Regions from separate parts of the Pseudomonas sp. NPDC086581 genome, predicted to be linked through region 1. Evidence: predicted binding sites of a transcription regulator. Region 1 holds the regulator's gene; the other holds the start of a gene.

Region 1 (3,878 bases):
AGCGTATCTGAAAGACAGCCGGATGCTCCTGCTGTCCAACGTAAGAGGTCAGCATGAGGCTCGTTAACACCCTCCCCCTTCTTTTCAGCCTCGCCGCCGCTATCGGCAGCTCTGCCGCCTGGGCTCTTCCTACCGACCGGGAACAGCCGATCCGCGTCCAGGCCGACAGCGCCGAACTGGATGACAAGCAGGGCGTGGCCGTGTATCGCGGCGACGTGGTGGTAACCCAGGGCAGCATGAAGCTGACTGGCAACACCGTTACGCTCAAACAGAACAAGGACGGCGAGATCGAGGTCGTCACCTCGGTCGGCAAGCCCGCCTACTTCGAACAGAAGCCGGCGCCGGACAAGCAGATCACCCAGGCCTACGGCCTGACCATCCAGTACTTCGTCTCGCAGAACCGCGTCGTGCTGATCGACCAGGCCAAGGTGATCCAGGAAGGCAACACCTTCGAAGGCGAGAAGATCGTCTATGACACCCAGCGCCAGATCGTCAACGCAGGCCGCGCCACCGGCTCCCAGGTGACCACGCCGCGCCCGCGTATCGACATGGTCATCCAGCCCAAGAAAAAGCAGGATCAAGCGCAGTAATGGCTACGCTAACCGCCCAGCACCTCGCCAAGAGCTACAAGAGCCGGCAAGTCGTCCGCGACGTCAGCATGAGCATCGAGAGCGGGCAGATCGTCGGCCTGCTCGGCCCCAACGGAGCGGGCAAGACCACCTGCTTCTACATGATCGTCGGCCTGGTTCGCGCCGATCAGGGCGTCGTGCGCATCGACGAGCAGGATGTCACCCACCTGCCCATGCACGGCCGCGCCCGCGCCGGCATCGGCTACCTGCCGCAGGAAGCCTCGATCTTCCGCAAGCTGTCGGTGGCGGACAACATCGGTGCGATCCTCGAGACCCGCACGGACCTCGATCGCGCCGGCCGCCAAGAGGCCCTGGAAGGCCTGCTCGAGGAGTTCCACATCCACCACATCCGCGACAACCTCGGCATGAGCCTGTCCGGTGGTGAGCGTCGCCGCGTGGAAATCGCCCGCGCGCTGGCCAGTTCGCCAAAGTTCATCCTGCTCGACGAGCCCTTCGCCGGCGTCGACCCCATCTCCGTGGGCGACATCAAGCAGATCATCCACCACCTCAAGGCCAAGGGCATCGGCGTACTGATCACCGACCACAACGTCCGCGAGACCCTGGATATCTGCGAAACGGCGTACATCGTCAACGACGGTCAGCTGATCGCCGAAGGCAGTGCCGAGAGCATCCTCGCCAACGACCTGGTGAAGGAAGTCTACCTGGGCCACGAGTTCCGTCTCTGACCCCTGCGCCGCGCCCTGCCTGGGCGCGGCAGATCCATCTCCCCTCCAAGCGTGGCGCGGCTCGTCGGCCGCTCCGCGACGCACCCGGCTGCCTGGTCTACCCTGGCGCAACCGGGTTGTAACGAAAGGTCGACAGCCCCTAGGCAAAGCGTCCAAACTCAGGCATATAATTTGCTTCCTCGCGGCACCCCGGTGTCCGTAGTCGTGGATATGGCGCGCTTCGCGCCAGCGAACAAGGTGCCTAGTTCCAGCCATGAAACCATCGCTAGTCCTCAAGATGGGCCAGCAGCTGACGATGACTCCGCAGCTGCAACAGGCCATCCGACTGCTCCAGCTTTCCACGCTGGACCTCCAACAGGAAATCCAGGAAGCCCTGGAGTCCAACCCGATGCTGGAGCGCCAGGAAGAAGGCGAGGATTTCGATAACAGCGATCCCATGGCGGACGGTGCCGAATCCGGCGCCAACGGCACCAGCAGCAGCTCCCAGGACAACTTCCAGGAAAGCACCACACCCAGCGTCGACAGCCTCGACGAGGACCAGTGGGCCGAGCGCATCCCCAACGAGCTGCCGGTCGATACCGCCTGGGAAGACATCTACCAGACCAGCGCCAGCAGCCTGCCCAGCAACGATGACGACGAGTGGGACTTCACCTCCCGCACTTCCGCCGGCGAAAGCCTGCAGAGCCATCTGCTGTGGCAGCTCAACCTCCTGCCGATGTCCGATACCGACCGCCTGATCGCCCTGAGCATCATCGACGGCATCACGGATGACGGTTACCTCGACGAGTCCCTCGACGACATCCTCGCCTCCATCGACCCGGAACTGGGCGTGGAGATGGATGAAGTGGAAGTCGTCCTGCGCCGGGTGCAGCAGCTCGAACCCGCCGGCGTCGGCGCGCGCAACCTGCGCGAATGCCTGCTCCTGCAGCTGCGCCAGATGCCGACCAAGACCTACCTGCTGGCCGAAGCCATCCGCCTGGTCAGCGACCACCTGGATCTGCTCGGCAGCCGTGACTACAGCCAGCTGATGCGGCGTATGAAGCTCAAGGAAGACGAGCTGCGCGAGACCATCGAACTGATCCAGTCGCTCCACCCGCGCCCAGGTTCCCAGATCGAATCCGGCGAAGCCGAATACGTCGTCCCGGATGTCATCGTTCGGAAGAACAACGACCGCTGGCTGGTGGAGCTGAACCAGGAAGCGGTGCCGCGCCTGCGCGTGAACTCGCAGTATGCGGGCCTCGTGCGCCGTGCCGACTCCAGCGCCGACAACACCTTCATGCGTAACCAACTGCAGGAAGCGCGCTGGTTCATCAAGAGCCTGCAGAGCCGCAACGAGACGCTGATGAAGGTGGCGACCCAGATCGTCGAGCACCAGCGCGGCTTCCTCGAATACGGCGAGGAAGCGATGAAGCCACTGGTCCTGCACGATATCGCCGAGGCGGTGGGAATGCACGAATCGACCATCTCCCGTGTCACCACGCAGAAATTCATGCACACGCCCCGTGGCATCTTCGAGCTGAAGTACTTCTTCTCCAGCCACGTCAGCACCTCCGAAGGCGGCGAGTGCTCGTCCACCGCGATTCGCGCCATCATCAAGAAACTGGTCGCGGCGGAAAGTCCGAAAAAGCCATTGAGTGACAGCAAGATCGCTGGTTTACTGGAGGCACAGGGCATTCAAGTGGCACGTCGTACCGTCGCCAAGTACCGGGAGTCCCTAGGAATCTCTCCCTCGAGCGAACGCAAGCGACTGGTGTGACGTTGATCCACGCCAAAGTGTTCCGGCGGCAGGCACCCTAACCTGCCTCTTACACACGGCAACAAGGAGAAAGCGGTATGCAAGTCAACATCAGTGGACATCAACTGGATGTGACCGACGCCCTGCGCGACTATGTCGGCGAGAAACTTGGCCGACTGGAGCGCCACTTCGACAAGATCACCAATGTTCAGGTCATCATGGAGGTCGAGAAGCTGAAGCAGAAAATTGAAGCCACCCTCCACATCGCCGGTGGCGAAGTGGTGGCCTGCGCCGAACATGAAGACATGTACGCGGCCATCGACCTGCTCACCGACAAGCTCGACCGCCAACTGATCAAGCACAAGGAAAAATACCTCGAACGCCAGCAAGGTGTTGGTGTCCGTTAACCCCTCCCTATGATCCGACTTGAGCAAATCCTGACCCCCGGCCGTTCCCTCGTGAACGTGCCGGGCGGCAGCAAGAAACGTGTCCTCGAACAAATCGCCAACCTGGTGGCTCGCGAGCTGCCGGGTTTTGATTCCCAAGACATCTTCGACAGCCTGGTGGCCCGGGAACGCCTGGGCTCCACCGGCTTCGGCAATGGCATCGCCATTCCGCATTGCCGCCTCCCCGGCTGCCAGTCGCCCATCAGCGCCATCCTGCACCTGGATCACCCGGTAGACTTCGACGCCCTCGACGGCGCGCCGGTCGACCTGGTGTTCGTGCTGCTGGTGCCGGAAGCAGCCACCGAGGAGCACCTGGAACTGCTGCGGCAGATCGCCTCCATGCTCGACCGCTCCGACGTCCGCGACCGCCTGCGTCACGCCG
Region 2 (3,878 bases), on a different contig from region 1:
ACAAGCTCGCCCTGCCAGGTCGCCACGATCTTTCGCGGCCCGCCGTGGTCGCGGTGCTCGCCCAGATAGATACCTTGCCAAGTGCCCATTGCCAAGTCTCCCTCCTGTATCGGCAGCGTCAGCTGGCAGCCCAGCAGGCTCGACTTGAAATGCGCCGGAAGGTCATCCGGACCTTCGTAGTCATGTTCATAGCCGCTCTCGCCCTGGGGCACCAGGCGATTGAAGAATCGCTCGAAATCGCGGCGCACCGAGGGATCGGCATTCTCATTGACCGTCAGCGAAGCGGAGGTGTGCTGCAACAGCAGGTGCAGCAGGCCGACCCGGCACTTCGACAACTCCGGCAGCGCGGCCAGGATCTCGTCGGTGACCAGGTGGAATCCTCGCGGGCGAGGGCGCAGGGTGATGGTCTTCTGCTGCCACATGGCGGGCAATCCTTCCGTCGCTAACGGTGATGCGCGCGCATTCTAGCGTGCTGCCAAAAAAAACAAAGGGCGCCTGAGGGCGCCCTTCGTCGAACTTGCGCGAACCCTTACAGGTTGTAGCCGCGCTCGTTGTGCAGGGAGAGGTCCAGACCCACGGTTTCCTCTTCCTCGGTGACGCGCAGGCCCATGACCAGGTCCAGAACCTTGAGGATCACGAAGCTGACGATACCGGTGTAGACGATGGTGAAGGCCACGCCCTTGAACTGGGTGAACAGCTGCGCGCCGATGTCGGTCACGGTGCCGAAGCCGCCCAGAGCCGGAGCTGCGAACACGCCGGTGAGCAGGGCGCCGACGATGCCGCCGACCGCATGCACGCCGAAGGCGTCCAGGGAGTCGTCATAGCCGACGGCACGCTTGAGGCTGGTGGCGGCGAAGAAGCAGATCACGCCGGCCGCCAGGCCGATGACGATGGCGCCCATCGGGCCGCAGGTACCGGCGGCCGGGGTGATGGCGACCAGGCCGGCAACCACGCCGGAAGCGATGCCCAGGGCGCTTGGCTTACCGTGGGTGATCCACTCGGCGAACATCCAGCCCAGGGCAGCGGCGGCGGTAGCGATCTGGGTGACCAGCATGGCCATGCCGGCGGTGCCGTTGGCAGCGGCGGCGGAACCGGCGTTGAAGCCGAACCAGCCCACCCACAGCAGCGCAGCGCCGATCAGGGTGTAGCCCAGGTTGTGCGGGGCCATGGCCGCGGTCGGGTAGCCTTTGCGCTTGCCGAGCACGATGCACGCCACCAGGCCGGCGATACCGGCGTTGATGTGCACCACGGTGCCGCCAGCGAAGTCCAGCACGCCCCAGTCCCACAACAGGCCGCCGTCACCGCTCCAGACCATGTGGGCGATCGGTGCGTAGACCAGGGTGAACCACAGCGCGGTGAAGATCAGCATGGCCGAGAACTTCATGCGCTCGGCGAAGGCGCCGACAATCAGGGCCGGAGTGATGATCGCGAAGGTCATCTGGAACATCACGAAGACGCTCTCAGGGAACAGCGCGGCGGCGGAAGTCAGGCCGCTGGTGGTCAGGCCGCTGAGGAAGGCCTTGTCCAGTCCGCCGACGAAGGAAGCGAAGTTGACCACGCCCTTTTCCATGCCAACGGTATCGAAGGCCAGGCTGTAGCCGTAGACGACCCAGAGGATGCTGATCAGCGCGGTGATCGCGAAGCATTGCATCATGATCGACAGGACGTTCTTGGCGCGCACCATGCCGCCGTAGAACAGGGCCAGGCCGGGGATGGTCATCAGCAGCACCAGGGCGCTGGAAATCAGCATCCAGGCGGTGTCACCGCTGTTCAGGACGGGGGCCGCGGCCTCGTCGGCCAAGGCCAGACCGGGCATTGCGAGGGGCAATAGGGCGCCTAGCCCTGCGTATTTGCGCAGAGTCATTGTTGTTTCTCCTGGGGCGTGGGGTTCGGTGTGGGCTTGGCTTAGATCGCGTCGGTGCCGGTTTCGCCGGTACGGATACGAATGGCCTGTTCCAGATTTACGACAAAGATCTTGCCGTCACCGATCTTCCCGGTGTTGGCGGCCTTGGTGATGGCTTCGATAACACGATCCAGCTGGTCATCGGCGATGGCGACGTCGATCTTCACCTTCGGCAGGAAATCGACAACGTATTCCGCGCCACGGTACAGCTCGGTGTGACCCTTCTGCCGGCCGAAGCCTTTGACTTCGGTCACAGTGATGCCCTGCACGCCGATCTCGGACAGCGACTCACGAACGTCGTCCAGCTTGAACGGCTTGATGATGGCTGTGACTAGCTTCATGTAACTCTCTCCCGTGTTTTGGTGGACCCGCCCCAGGAAGAACGAACCCGGAGACAAGTCTAAGCGCAGTGTCTGGCTTTTGTAATGCGCCGGCCGCCCTACCTCAGCACTCCGACTGCCTTGATCGAAGCAATCCACCGCCTCGCCTGCCGCACCGGAACTGCATCGGTGCACGCCATATCTGCCCCAAAGCATGAAGCTTGCCAGTTCATGAAAACGCCCGCTGCATCAGGCACTTGGCCTGAAATGGTGCTTTCTGGCGATTCGCCAGCGCCGCTCTGGCGCACCGAAAGCGCGCACGCCAAGCGGGCACACTGCTCAAAAAGCGTGCAACCCCGCGCGCCGCAGCCGGTACCGGCTGCGTGTTAGACTGCGCTCTGATTCAATCCGGAACCCATGAACCATGCTGCCGCCCAAAGCCTTCCTCGATGCCATCAGCCAACAAGCCGGACGCCTGTTCGGTGGCGAATCGCCCCTGCCGAAGGCCGAGCTGGAAGCCCAGTTCAAGGTTCTGATGCAGAGTGCCTTCAGCAAACTCGACCTGGTCAGCCGCGACGAGTTCGACAGCCAGATGGTCGTCCTCGCGCGCACCCGCGCTCGCCTCGAAGCACTGGAAGCCAAGGTCGCGGAGATGGAAGCCAAGTTCTCACCGCCCGCCGCACCAGCCCCCGCCGCCGAAGACTGATCCCCGCCTGGCGGGCGGCATGGAATCCAGGAGTGATCCATGTCCCTCGCCATCGTCCATAGCCGCGCCCAGGTCGGCGTGGAAGCGCCCGGCGTCACAGTCGAGTCGCATCTCGCCAACGGCTTGCCGTCGCTGACCCTCGTCGGCTTGCCCGAGGGCGCCGTAAAGGAGAGCAAGGACCGCGTACGCAGCGCCCTGCTCAACTCGGGCTTCGATTTCCCCAACCGACGCATCACCCTTAACCTCGCCCCGGCTGACTTGCCGAAAGACGGCGGACGCTTCGACCTGGCCATCGCCCTGGGCATTCTCGCCGCCAGCGGCCAGTTGGCCGATGCCGCCGGGCTGGATGAGCTGGAATGCCTGGGTGAACTGGCGCTCTCCGGTACGCTGCGACCGGTCCCCGGTGTACTGCCCGCAGCACTGGCGGCCCGCGCCGCCGGGCGCGCCCTGGTGGTGCCCAGGGAGAACGCTGAGGAAGCCAGCCTCGCCAGCGGCCTGACCGTCTATGCCGTCGGCCACCTGCTCGAGCTGGCCGCGCACTTCAGCGGCCAGGAGCGCCTGCGCCCCTATGAAGCCAATGGTCTGATGCGGGTAACGCCGCCCTATCCCGACCTGTCGGAAGTCCAGGGGCAGGCCGCCGCCAAGCGTGCGCTGCTGGTCGCCGCCGCCGGCGCGCACAACCTGTTGCTCAGCGGACCACCCGGCACCGGCAAGACTCTGCTCGCCAGCCGCCTGCCCGGCCTGATGCCACCACTGGATGAGGACGAGGCGCTGCAGGTGGCAGCGATCCATTCCGTCGCTGGGCGCGGGCCGCTGACCCACTGGCCGCAACGCCCATTCCGCCAGCCCCACCACACCGCTTCCGCACCCGCTCTGGTCGGTGGCGGCAGTCGCCCGCAGCCGGGGGAAATCACCCTGGCCCATGAAGGGGTCCTGTTCCTCGATGAGC

Evidence for each region. Region 1 encodes sigma-54, which starts transcription at its own class of promoters, with help from an activator protein. Its sites were predicted from a motif close to ANTGGCATNNANNTTGCTNT; they were not measured.
Region 2: a site for sigma-54 is predicted at 2,433-2,452, ahead of glnK (P-II family nitrogen regulator). Genes of this name have one in related genera too.

What each region holds. Positions count from the first base shown of each region.
Region 1 is NZ_JBIVBR010000023.1:19,643-23,520, reverse strand. It holds gene lptC (LPS export ABC transporter periplasmic protein LptC) at 1-67, shown strand, start outside; gene lptA (lipopolysaccharide transport periplasmic protein LptA) at 54-590, shown strand; gene lptB (LPS export ABC transporter ATP-binding protein) at 590-1,315, shown strand; gene ACIPK7_RS29045 (RNA polymerase factor sigma-54) at 1,569-3,071, shown strand; gene hpf (ribosome hibernation-promoting factor, HPF/YfiA family) at 3,149-3,457, shown strand; gene ptsN (PTS IIA-like nitrogen regulatory protein PtsN) at 3,467-3,878, shown strand, end outside.
Region 2 is NZ_JBIVBR010000010.1:76,323-80,200, reverse strand. It holds gene ACIPK7_RS20315 (secondary thiamine-phosphate synthase enzyme YjbQ) at 1-422, opposite strand, end outside; gene ACIPK7_RS20310 (ammonium transporter) at 530-1,864, opposite strand; gene glnK (P-II family nitrogen regulator) at 1,906-2,244, opposite strand; gene ACIPK7_RS20300 (accessory factor UbiK family protein) at 2,648-2,929, shown strand; gene ACIPK7_RS20295 (YifB family Mg chelatase-like AAA ATPase) at 2,969-3,878, shown strand, end outside.